Regions from separate parts of the Bacillus sp. KNSH39 genome, predicted to be linked through region 1. Evidence: riboswitches for the same ligand, from Rfam matches in the RefSeq annotation. Region 1 holds a riboswitch; each other region holds the start of a gene.

What was found. A riboswitch is a leader RNA that binds a small molecule or an ion and turns the genes downstream of it on or off. The one in region 1 is predicted to bind lysine.
Region 2: linked by a shared signal. The riboswitch ahead of ACUL40_RS00970 (aspartate kinase) and the one ahead of ACUL40_RS24150 (amino acid permease) in region 1 are both predicted to bind lysine.
Region 3: linked by a shared signal. The riboswitch ahead of lysA (diaminopimelate decarboxylase) and the one ahead of ACUL40_RS24150 (amino acid permease) in region 1 are both predicted to bind lysine.
Region 4: linked by a shared signal. The riboswitch ahead of ACUL40_RS07405 (amino acid permease) and the one ahead of ACUL40_RS24150 (amino acid permease) in region 1 are both predicted to bind lysine.

The regions. Positions count from the first base shown of each region.
Region 1 is NZ_JBQXYO010000001.1:4,717,999-4,721,118, forward strand. It holds gene ACUL40_RS24145 (ABC transporter permease) at 1-71, opposite strand, end outside; gene ACUL40_RS24150 (amino acid permease) at 132-1,556, opposite strand; lysine riboswitch at 1,704-1,885, opposite strand; gene racE (glutamate racemase) at 2,087-2,917, shown strand; gene ACUL40_RS24160 (DUF3626 domain-containing protein) at 3,028-3,120, shown strand, end outside.
Region 2 is NZ_JBQXYO010000001.1:187,309-190,428, reverse strand. It holds gene ACUL40_RS00975 (DoxX-like family protein) at 1-219, opposite strand, end outside; lysine riboswitch at 413-599, shown strand; gene ACUL40_RS00970 (aspartate kinase) at 802-2,031, shown strand; gene ACUL40_RS00965 (VOC family protein) at 2,261-2,713, shown strand; gene asnA (aspartate--ammonia ligase) at 2,776-3,120, opposite strand, start outside.
Region 3 is NZ_JBQXYO010000001.1:5,285,528-5,288,647, reverse strand. It holds gene lysA (diaminopimelate decarboxylase) at 1-1,295, opposite strand, end outside; lysine riboswitch at 1,476-1,657, opposite strand; gene ACUL40_RS27185 (DUF3888 domain-containing protein) at 1,747-2,142, opposite strand; gene ACUL40_RS27180 (LTA synthase family protein) at 2,397-3,120, shown strand, end outside.
Region 4 is NZ_JBQXYO010000001.1:1,458,848-1,461,967, forward strand. It holds gene ACUL40_RS07395 (sulfite exporter TauE/SafE family protein) at 1-963, shown strand, start outside; gene ACUL40_RS07400 (GNAT family N-acetyltransferase) at 1,000-1,449, opposite strand; lysine riboswitch at 1,770-1,963, shown strand; gene ACUL40_RS07405 (amino acid permease) at 2,076-3,120, shown strand, end outside.

The DNA of each region.
Region 1 (3,120 bases):
CGTGCAAAGTATGTAATGATATTTTGAATATGTTGTTGGAAGCGACTGCTCCATAGCGATTCGATTGACATGTTTTTCACCTCTTTGTTCTATTATATATGTTTTACAAAAGAAAAAACGAGCAAATTGCGTTATGCAACTTGCCCGTTTTTCTTTTCGTTATTTTTTTTCTGATCACGATTCATTAATGGATAGAAAGCAAATCCGATTACGAATAAACCAATTCCGAGAAGGAACGTTTTTATATCGGATGCGCCCGTTTTAATAACCCATAGTGCGTAGCAAAGTGCGATAACTGCGACTATGCCATCTGTAATTCTTGCCCGCATTTCATTTTTATATGTTTCACCAGTTGCGACTAGTTTTAACTGGAAGATTGGTGAAACGAGATATGGAATGAGGTAAGCCAGTGTCGATACGGTAATAACGAATGTATAAGCTTCCGCAATGGTTCCTGATAATGTTGAGAATAGGAATACTTGCGACATAATGTTTGTTAATCGTAATGAGTAAATTGGACTTCCTTTTTTATTTGTTTTCGTGAAGAAGGAAGGGAAGAAACCTTCTTTTGCTGCTTGATAAGGTACTTCTGAGCTTAATAAAATCCAGCCTAAGATAGAACCGAACAGGGAAGTAAGAGCAAGTAATGCCATCAGTTTCCCGCCGCCATGACCCATTGCAGCGTTTAGTGCATCTGCTAATGGACGTTCAGAAGCTTGTAATTTATCAACGTGAAGTACACCCATTGTTAAAATTGTAATTCCTAAGTAGATGGCAACTGTAATAAGTAATCCCGCAACTGTTGCGCGTTTTACCGTTTTTGGAGAAACAGCACGGTTTGATAAAAGAACGGCTGATTCAATTCCGATAAACGCCCAAAGTGTTGTAAGAGCAGCTAAATTCACTTGTGAAAGAAGACCGTGTGATGCCCCTGATTTATCAATCATCGGTGTGTACCATTGTCCAAATTTAGAAGCTTCGAATGCAAATAACGTAACGACGATGAATAAAAGGAATCCAGTTACTTTCGTTGTTGTTGCTAAGAAGTTTAGTTTTCCAGCTCCGCTTACACCGTTTGTTAATATAATATGAGTTCCCCAAAGTAAGATGGAACAAATCGTAAATGTAATTAGTTTTCCGACTTCTACGTTAAACGAACCGATTGAAAATAGTAGTCGCGTATCTTTCATAATTGGGAAGAAGAGTGATAAATATCCCGCAAATGATGTAATGATGGCAACGTTACTTGCCCAGTTTGCAACCCAATATCCCCATACCATACTGAAACCAGCCATTTTTTTCTTTTTTGGTGTCGAGAATAAAGCATATGCATGACTTTGTGGCCCTGTCGTTAAATCAGGACGACGAATTGCTAAATTACCGAAAACAAGAGCTAGCATTAAAACACCAAACCCTGTAGTTAACCAAGCTAAAGTGACACCGAGTGGGCTTGCTGTTTGTGCCAACGTACTTGGCACCATGAAAATACCAGCGCCAACCATGTTACCGACAACGAAAGCTGTTAGTACCCAAAAGCCCCATTTTTTTTGTTGCATAGAAAATACCTCCAAAGTTAGTATAACCAAGTCAAGCGAGGAGATATGTATGTCTTCCTGAGTTAGGAAGAGAAGTCCCAAACAAAACAAAAAAAGCATGTAATTTGCCGCTACATGCTTTCTATCTTATAAGAAACCCACGACATACCTCTCGATAGCTCTCCACAAACGAAACGTTTGTGACAGTTCTGCACTTATTAAATGCAGACCCAGCAAGCGTGCATGGTGGACACGACTTACTTCGGCAACCATTCCTTTCTCATTCCTTCATCAATGCCACTACATCTCCTGAAATGATACTCTTAATGATTGCAACCTCTACCTCACCGAGATACGAATGAGGATTTAAATATTAAATTAACGTCTTTAAGAGTAACAAATGAATTTTTATACGTCAATGGATATAGTAATAATCAGATTATAGAGAAGAGTTTGTGATTAAAAGTAAGAGGGGTTGTTATGTGATATTTGAATTTTCGTAATATAATACATATTATTAGCGCTAGATGATTGAAAAGGGGATGAAGTAAATGTCTGTATGTCATAAACATTCAGTAATAGGTGTGCTAGATTCGGGAGTTGGGGGATTAACAGTTGCGAGCGAAATTATAAGACAATTGCCTAAAGAAAGCATTTATTATATTGGTGATAATAAGCGTTGCCCGTATGGACCAAGAAGTGTAGAGGAGGTGCAATCTTTCGTATTTGAAATGGTTGAGTTCCTCAAACAGTTTCCATTAAAAGCGCTAGTCGTAGCATGTAATACTGCTGCAGCTGCTGCATTGACTGAGCTGCAAGAAGCACTTTCCATTCCAGTTATTGGCGTTATACATCCAGGAGCAAGAGCGGCAATTAAAGTAACAAAGAAAGGGGAAATCGGGGTAATTGGAACTGTAGGTACGATAAAATCTAATATGTATGAAAAAGCATTACACGAGCTGGATACATATTTGGAAGTGCATAGCTATGCTTGCCCGACTTTAGCCACAGTTGTAGAAAATCAATTAGAAGATACAGCATATGTCACGCAGCAAGTGAAACAAGCTTTACTTCCATTAACGAAAGAAGATATAGATACGTTAATTCTTGGATGTACGCATTATCCACTTTTAGAGTCCTATATAAAAAAGGAACTAGGAGAAGATGTAACGATTATTAGTTCTGCAGAAGAAACAGCGATAGAGTTAAGTACCATTTTACAGCACAAAGGAATTTTGTCTGACAATCTGAATCCGAAGCATCGTTTTTTTACAACGGGATCTGTTTTATCATTTGAACATATTGCTGAGCGATGGCTAGGGTATCAAATTTCTGTAGAATGTGTACATTTGCCTATGAAAAATGCGTGTATGCATAATTAAGATTTAGTAAATTACGTTTTTAAATAAATTAGGTTCGTTTCATAAGAAGGAAAGAATAAGCTTTTAATTGAAATCATTAAGGTCATTTTAATTAAAGGAGAGGTTTGATTATGGAATTATCAAGATCTCAATTATTTGCTTTGGAGTATATTTCAAAATATGCAGAGAACGAAAAACGTGAGGCTAAAGCAACGATTAATCAT
Region 2 (3,120 bases), 4.5 Mb from region 1:
ACCTATTGATTCCCCTTCTCCAGCTATTTCAAGCCCAAATCCAATCTTTGTTTTATACAAAAACTTCTGTGGTTCTCCTTCTTTTTTCTCTAAATACGAAATTTCAGTAAAGCGAGCATCCCACTCTGTATGTATAGCTGGTTCTTGCGTATATTCCCATAATTTTCCCATCGTCGTGTTCATTTTTGTCGCAACATAAATAGGCTGTTTCCTTTTCATTCTCCCCACCTCCTATGCACTATAAGTTTAATGTACATGCAATGAATTTATTTTGCTACATTTTTCACAAACTTCCTCGAAAAAAAGAAAGAATTTTTAAAATATATATAAAACACTTGATTCCCCGAAAAATTTAAATTATTATAAAACAAATGTTACCAACAACTTCATAAATCAAACACTCTCGCCTAAAACGTGAGATAGAGGTTGCGATACTTATGAGTATTCTAATGGAGACACAGAGATGTCTATGAACTTAGATGAAAGGAAGTATTGCCGAAATTGATAAATTTCTCTGCATTTATCAATTGGGGCTGTTTTCGAATAGAAACAGAACTGTCATATGTACAGACGTGTACGTATGAAGAGCTATCTACAAAAAAGAGATATCATTTTTTATGATATTCCTTTTTTGGCGGTTTTTTTATTAGCTCCGTTTTCTGTTTCCCTTTTCCTGTAACAGCACCATCCTCACTTATTTGAGATGGTGTTTTTTGTTTGTCTTTCTGGTAACTACAGGAGTATTGGGATTGATATATTTCCTAATCTATTCTTAAAAATAGACGAAAGAAGGAATTTGTAATGGAAACAATTGTTCAAAAATTTGGTGGCACTTCTGTCGGAAGCGTCGAACGCATTCAACATGTAGCAAATTTAATTATTGAAGAATATGAACGAGGTCATAGCATTGTCTCTGTCGTTTCAGCAATGGGAAAAAGCACAGATGAACTTGTCGCACTCGCTAACGCTATCACAGAAAATCCAAGTAAACGTGAAATGGATATGCTTCTATCTACAGGAGAACAAGTAACTATTTCATTATTAACAATGGCACTGCAATCAAAAGGCTATCATGCAATTTCATTAACAGGGTGGCAAGCAGGTATCACGACAGAATCTGTACATAGTAGTGCACGGATTACTGACATTCATACAGATCGTATTCAATCTTATCTTGCTGAAGGTACGATTGTTATTGTAGCTGGTTTCCAAGGAGTCAGTGAAGATTTTGAAATTACAACGCTTGGACGAGGCGGTTCTGATACAACTGCTGTCGCATTAGCCGCTGCACTTAAAGCAAAAAAATGTGATATTTATACGGATGTTACAGGCGTATATACGACGGATCCACGAGTTGTAAAAGATGCTTACAAATTAGACGAAATTTCTTATGACGAAATGTTAGAGCTTGCTAATCTCGGTGCTGGCGTATTACACCCGCGCGCCGTTGAGTTTGCTAAAAATCATAACGTAGTTTTAGAAGTTCGCTCAAGTATGGAACAAGAAAACGGAACAATTGTAAAAGGAGAATGTAACATGGAACAACAATCAATCGTTAAAGGTATTGCATTTGAGGATAATATTACACGTGTCACAATTAAAGGACTAGAACAAGGCTCGCTTTCAACAGTTTTCTCTACATTAGCAGCAGCACACATTAATGTAGATATCATCATTCAAAGTATTACAAATGAAGGAACTGTACATCTCTCCTTCTCCATTCACTCGAATGATTTAAGAGAAACTTTAGAAGTTTTGGAACAAAATCAAGAAACTCTTCACTATGAATCTGTAGAACATGAAAATCACTTAGCAAAAGTATCAATCGTAGGATCTGGCATGGTATCTAACCCAGGTGTCGCTGCAAATATGTTCACTACTTTAAAAGAAGAAGATATTCATATTAAAATGGTAAGTACATCAGAAATTAAAGTGTCTGTCGTTATTGACCGCCTTCATTTAGTAACAGGCGTTGAGGCGCTGCATCAATCATTTATGGCGAAAATTGAGCCTTTCGTGCAAATGAGCTAATTTGATATGTTTAGTAACGCTTATAAAAAAAACATATTAATCTACTTCCTTCCTATTAAATAAAAAGCTATTCGTTAACAAGATGCTATATGATATATTAAAAAACACCTTGTCACATTTTCCTATACTGTGACAAGGTGTTTTTGACTGAAAGGAATTTGTAACTACTTAGTAGTATAATTATGAGGATAATTAAATAATAAACTTTTATACATAAGGAGATAAGACTATGGCAAAAAACAAATTACTACGAATGGACAATGTCAGCATCGTTGTAGAATCCCTTGATAACGCAATCTCTTTCTTTGAGGAGATTGGCTTGAATCTCGAAGGTCGAGCAAATGTCGAAGGTGAATGGGCTGGTCGCGTAACTGGACTCGGTTCTCAGTGCGTAGAAATCGCTATGATGGTCACTCCAGATGGCCACAGCCGAATTGAACTTTCGCGATTTCTCACCCCTCCTACTATAGCAGATCACCGAACAGCTCCTGTAAACGCCCTCGGTTATCTACGCGTCATGTTCACTGTCGAGGATATTGACGAAATGGTATCCAAACTCACTAAGCATGGTGCAGAGCTCGTTGGCGAAGTAGTTCAGTACGAGAACTCGTATCGTCTCTGCTACATTCGTGGAGTCGAAGGAATTTTAATCGGTTTGGCGGAAGAACTCGGTAATAAATAAGCAAGTGAAGTTTTATAAAAAAGAGGGAATAGCTATATATTTAAGCTATTCCCTTACTTCTATTAAAACAGATGAATGTTTTCTTTCTTGCAAGCTTCACGTAAATCGTCAGGCCATACAGAAGATTGAACTTCACCGATATGTGCTTTACGTAAGAAGTACATGCACATTCTTGATTGTCCAATGCCACCGCCGATTGTTAATGGTAGTACGTCTTCTAGTATACCTTTATGGAAATCATACTCACGTTTGAAGTCTTCACCAGTTTTCGTTAACTGCTCATCAAGTGATTTACTATCAACACGAATTCCCATTGATGATAACTCAAATGAAGATTGTAGTACTGGGTGCCAGAATAAAATGTCACCGTTTAATTTCCAATCGTCATAATCAGCTGCGCGTCCGTC
Region 3 (3,120 bases), 570 kb from region 1:
ATGCGATCGTTCCCAATAATATTTTCATATGTTTCGCGTTCCACAACTACTTGCGATGTTCCGCCTTTTGCAAAGACAACGGCTGGTCTTCGAATCCGATTGTAATTATTCGCCATCGAGTACCCGTATGCTCCTGTACAGGAAACTGCTAGTAAATCAGAAGCAGCGACTTTCGGTAAATGAATATCCCAAATCAACATGTCTCCACTCTCACAGCATTTCCCGGCAATCGAAACGAGTTCCTCATTCTCATCATTCGCTCGATTCGCTAACATCGCTTCATAACGCGCATTATATAAAGCAGGTCTTAAATTATCTGTCATTCCACCATCGACTGATACATATTTCCGAATACCAGGAATATCTTTCACAGATCCAACTGTATAAATTGTTGTCCCAGCATCACCTACAATGCTACGGCCTGGCTCAATCCATATTTCTGGCAATGGATATTCACATACAGTAAATTGTTCTCTCACTGCACTTGTTACAGCTCGCACATATGTCTCAAGAGTTAATGGTGTATCTGACTCTGTGTAACGTATTCCAAATCCCCCGCCTACATTTAACACTTTTACTACATAGTTTGTTTGCTCTCTCACTTCTTCTAAAAATTGGCGAAGAACTTCAATTGCTCGAACAAAACCAGCTGTTTCAAATATTTGCGACCCAATATGTGAATGGATCCCTAGCACATTATAATTTGATTTTTGTAAAGCAAATCCAATTGCCTGCATCGCTTGACCGTTTGAAACACCAAATCCAAATTTCGAATCATCTTGACCTGTTGTAATATATTCATGTGTGTGCGCCTCTACTCCAGGCGTTACACGAATTAATATGTTCACAAATTTCCCATGTTGCATCGCTAAATCGTGTAAAACTTCTAATTCAAAGAAATTATCTACGACAAAACAACCGATATTCGCCTGAAGAGCCATCACTATTTCTTCTTCTGTTTTATTATTTCCATGAAAATGAATACGTGATGCCGGAAATCCTGCTTGGAGCGCAGTATATAATTCTCCCCCAGAAACAACGTCTAATGACATACTCTCTTCACGAGCTACTCGGCACATCTCCATGCACAAGAACGCCTTGCTTGCATATGCTACTTGATAAGAGAAACCACTTTCTTTAAAAGCACGATGAAATGCTCGGCATTTTCCTCGAATAGACTCTTCATCGTATACATAAAGTGGTGTTCCGTATTGCTTTGCTAGCTGCGTCGTATCGCACCCTCCAATTTCTAAGTGTCCTTGCCCATTAATTCGGCTTGTGCCGTGTAAATACATTTAAATTCCTCCCTTATTTCCTCTAAAACTCATAACCCCAATCTTCTATTCATTGCAGCACGCTTTTAGATAGACAAAAAACGCGCGGAACAATGTTCACACGCGTTTCTTATTAGGAAAAATATATATTGAAAAAATAAACGAGTTGTTATCTCCTCAAAATAAGAAACCGCATCAACATCTCCAAATAGCTCTCCATAAAATAAATATTATGACAGTACTACATTTATTCAATGCAGTCCCAATATATGAATAAGATGGTTATTCTTATATTTCGGCAATAGTCCCTTTCAACCTATGATCACAGATTCCATTAAATCTCCCATAGCTTACTCTTTCCTATCGCGGCCTCTACCTTTGAGAGTAGATGAGGTAAGTCTATTTAATTTTCAAACATCTAATTGTTGCTATTAACAATACCAAAGGACCATTTTATTTGTCAAACAATTTTTCATATTGTTTTTTCACAGTTTAGTTTCGTATCATTTGGTAAGCGCTTTACTGAAATCTTTGTCACTTCCCATTCGCCTTCTTCGTTATTAAATGTAATCGTTACCTTCTCAAATGGTGGAGCAATTTTCCCAGCAACACGTTCATACTTTGTCACTTCAATACTTGCTTGAAATAAATATGTACCGCTATACACTTTTTTTAAACTAATAATTTTAGGACATTGATAAGGTTTCAAACTTCCATATTGTTTTTCAATTGCTTTATTTATTTTTGGAAATAAAACAGAATAAAGTGCATCTTCCATAAGAGGTGCATCATATTGGGCTACCGACACACTCGGTGAAGTAAAAAGTATAACACTACTGCATGCTATAAAATATAATAATTTTCGCATTATAACCTCCGTATTATCACGCGATTCTTTCTGCGTACGATAATTATCATACATAGAAATTCTGTTTTATTGTCTCCCACCACTCTTTTTCTACTCGATTATTATAAAAAAGCCCACAACCTTCTTTTATTTTCGTATAATGATACTCATAGTATAATAATCATAATAACAAAGGACTGTTCGTATATATAAAATGAGTCGTTAAGCAAACTGATTCACAAGAACTGTCATGCTTTTTAGGAGAGGAGTATATTATGCTACAACATCTGTTTCCAAAACTGCGATTTGCACTCGTTGCAGTCGTTTTACTATGGATTAAAACATATATTGTGTACAAGCTAGCATTTGATATTAAAATTGATAATTTCTTTGAAGAATTCATGCTTTTTATCAATCCACTAGCTGCGTTACTTTTATTTTTTGGCTTAGCTTTACTTGCATCTAAGCACCGAAACCGAATTATAATTGGAATCAGTTTTATACTGTCATTTATTTTATTTGGAAACGCAATGTTTTATGGGTTCTATAACGATTTCGTTACTTTCCCGGTTTTATTCCAAACAAACAATATGGCTGATTTAGGGACAAGTATAAAAGAACTCTTTACGTACAAAACATTACTTTTATTTGCAGATGCAATTATTTTAATGTTTATTTCACGTAAATTCCCATCATTTGGCGACAAAACACCACTTTCCCGCTCAGAGAAGCGAACTTTCTTTAGCGGTGTAACAGCTTTATTAGCACTACAAATTGTTGTATCAGTTATTTATAAACCACAAATGTTCTCGCGCTCATTTGACCGTCAAACTGTCGTGAAGAATTTAGGTTTATACACATACCATCTATTTGACATTACGCTTCAATCCAAGTCTTCAGCTGAGCGTGTATTTGCAAGTGGGGATGGGTTTTCTGAAATTAAAAACTATACAGACTCAAAAGACAAACAAGTTGATAAGAACTTATTTGGAGCTGCAA
Region 4 (3,120 bases), 3.3 Mb from region 1:
AGGCACTTTTCTCATACGGGAAAAGTGTCTTTTTCATTTATTATTACAGGGGGATTATTTATGCAGAAATTAATTGTCTTTGCTATTATTGGATTTTTCGCTCAACTGATCGATGGAGCACTCGGAATGGCGTATGGGGTAACGTCTACTTCACTATTATTAATGTTTGGTATTGCACCGGCTGTAGCTTCCGCATCGGTTCATTTAGCTGAAGTCGTTACAACTGCAGCTTCTGGCGCATCTCATATCAAATTTGGAAACGTTGATAAATATACAGTTTCCAGGCTTACATTACCTGGGGCAATCGGCGCATTTGTTGGGGCATGTTTTTTAAGTAATTTGCCTGGAGATGTAATCAAACCGTACATTTCCGTATTTTTATTTACTTTAGGGGTTTATATTTTATTACGATTCATCATTCAAAAACAAATTGTCACTTCAAATAAGCGTATGTCTGCAAAACAACTTGTGCCGCTTGGTTTATTCGCTGGATTCGTTGATTCAACTGGTGGCGGTGGTTGGGGGCCGATTACGACACCTGTTCTTCTAGCAAGAGGAAATGAAGCTAGAAAAGTTATTGGATCTGTAGATACGAGTGAATTTCCTGTTTCACTCGCTGCAACAATCGGCTTCTTCATCTCACTTGGCTGGGAACAAGTAAGCTGGGTTTGGGTATTTTCTCTCATGCTCGGTGGTATCGTAGCGGCACCAATCGCGGCATGGCTAGTTCGCATCGTTCCTTCTCATTTACTTGGCGTATTAGTTGGTGGTCTTATTATCTTTACAAACATTCGTACACTGCTTACTACATTTAAAGTGGATCCAACTATTATTTCACTTTCTTACGTTGCAGTTGGTCTTGTCGTTATTATTTCTATTTTCATTGCTGTTCGTAATCATTCCAATCGTCCTAATACGTCAACGGCTGAGTATCCGAATGATCAGAAGCAAATGCTACCATAACTATAAAAAATACCGCTCAATTTAGAGCGGTATTTTTTATTTTTCTATTTTCCAATTAATCATCATTTCTGTAGCATTTACTCTCTTCATATGTAACTTTTCTAAAACACGCATCGAACTATAATTATCTAGAAGTGTCTCTGCAATTATTGTTTCTACCTCACCTGTTTTGAAAGCCCAATCGATTAGTTCTTTTACAGCTTCTGTTGCATAGCCCTGATTCCAATATTTCTCAATGAATCCATAGCCAATTTCTACTGTTTGATTCTCGTTTGGTTTCCCTTTAAACCCAATATCACCTAAAACGCTATCATCTTCTTTTCGAAGAACATACCACGCCCCCCATGGTAATAAAGCCTCATCTTGTTTCACATTCTCTACATGCCCTACAATATGCGGACCGCTATTATATCCTTGCTCGTTAGCGACTTGAATCCTCTCTTCTGTACACGGCACTATATAGAGCCTTTCTGTTTCTAATTTCATTTTGATTTCCCCTTTTTGCTTAAACGTTACTCTAATTATAACAAATAATATGACTTTATTATGAATGTCGAATTATATTTTTCTGAATTTTCTTTTAATTTAGAGGGTTTTTCAATATTTTTTGCGAAACATTTGTATAACAATTTTTTCTTTGCTTATTGCTACATAATAGTAGGTTCGGGTGGAGTTTTGCAAGCGTTTCCTATACAATAACCGATATTTTTTGACTTTTCCTAACAAAATATCTTGCAATATATTCAGAAAGTCATTACAATTGCCATATATTAAAAATCTTAGCAATATATAAATCCTCATCAATCCGATGAGGTAGAGGTTGCGACTTTTAATAGTAAAACGGACGAGACACAGAGAATGTCAGCTGACTCCGTTTGAAAGGAAAAGTTGCCGAAGTTTATATTTCTTCTCTGGAAATATGAGCTGGGGCTGTCTCCGAAAGGAACAGAACTGTCACGTTTACAAAATTACCGTGTAAACGTGGGGTGCTATCTTAACGGAAGGGTATGATGGGGTGGTTATTTGTGAAACGTTCCGCCAAATTCCTTTGGCGGTTTTTTGTATTTTTCTCCCCCGCTCCTTCCTAACCTACAAGAAAAGGAGTGTTGAACATGAATAGCGCAACAAATCAATCTACCTCTAAAACGCAAACTACACAAGGACAAGGTGAATTAAAACGCGGATTAAAATCTCGTCACCTTACGATGATTTCTCTCGGTGGTACAATTGGTACCGGACTATTTCTTGCCAGTGGTGGTGTCATCCATACAGCTGGACCTGGTGGCGCATTAATTGCATACGCCGCAATTGGAATTATGGTTTATTTTTTAATGACAAGCTTAGCTGAACTTGCAGCTTACATGCCTGTTACTGGATCTTTTAGTACGTATGCAACAAAATTTGTTGATCCATCACTTGGCTTTGCACTTGGATGGAACTATTGGTATAACTGGGCAATTACGATTGCTGCTGAACTTGCAGCCGTAACATTAATTATGAAATTTTGGTTCCCAGATACCCCTTCTCTTATTTGGAGCGGATTATGTTTAGCTATTATTTTCCTTTTAAACTATTTATCTGTTAAAGGGTTTGGTGAATCTGAATATTGGTTCGCACTTATTAAAGTAGTTACGATTATTATCTTTTTAATTGTTGGTTTCATGATGATTTTTGGAATTATGGGCGGTGAAACGGTTGGATTTAAAAACTTCACTGTTGCAGATGCACCATTTAACGGCGGTATCATGGCAATTATCGGTGTGTTTATGGCAGCTGGTTTCTCATTCCAAGGTACTGAACTATTAGGAGTAGCTGCTGGTGAAACTTCTGATCCAGAGCGTAATATTCCGAAAGCGATTCGTTCAATCTTTTGGCGTATTCTTTTATTCTATATCCTTGCAATTCTCGTTATCGGTTTATTAATTCCTTATACAACTGAAAGCCTTGCTGCAAGTGATGTTACAGTAAGTCCGTTTACACTTATTTTTGAAAAAGCGGGCGTTGCCTTTGCTGCTTCTGTTATGAACGCTGTTATTTTAACGGCAGTACTATCTGCTGGTAACTCTGGTATGTATGCATCAACTCGTATGCTTTGGGATTTAGCTCGCCAAGGGAAGGCACCAAAGTTTCTTGGTAAATTAGATAGCCGCGGTGTAC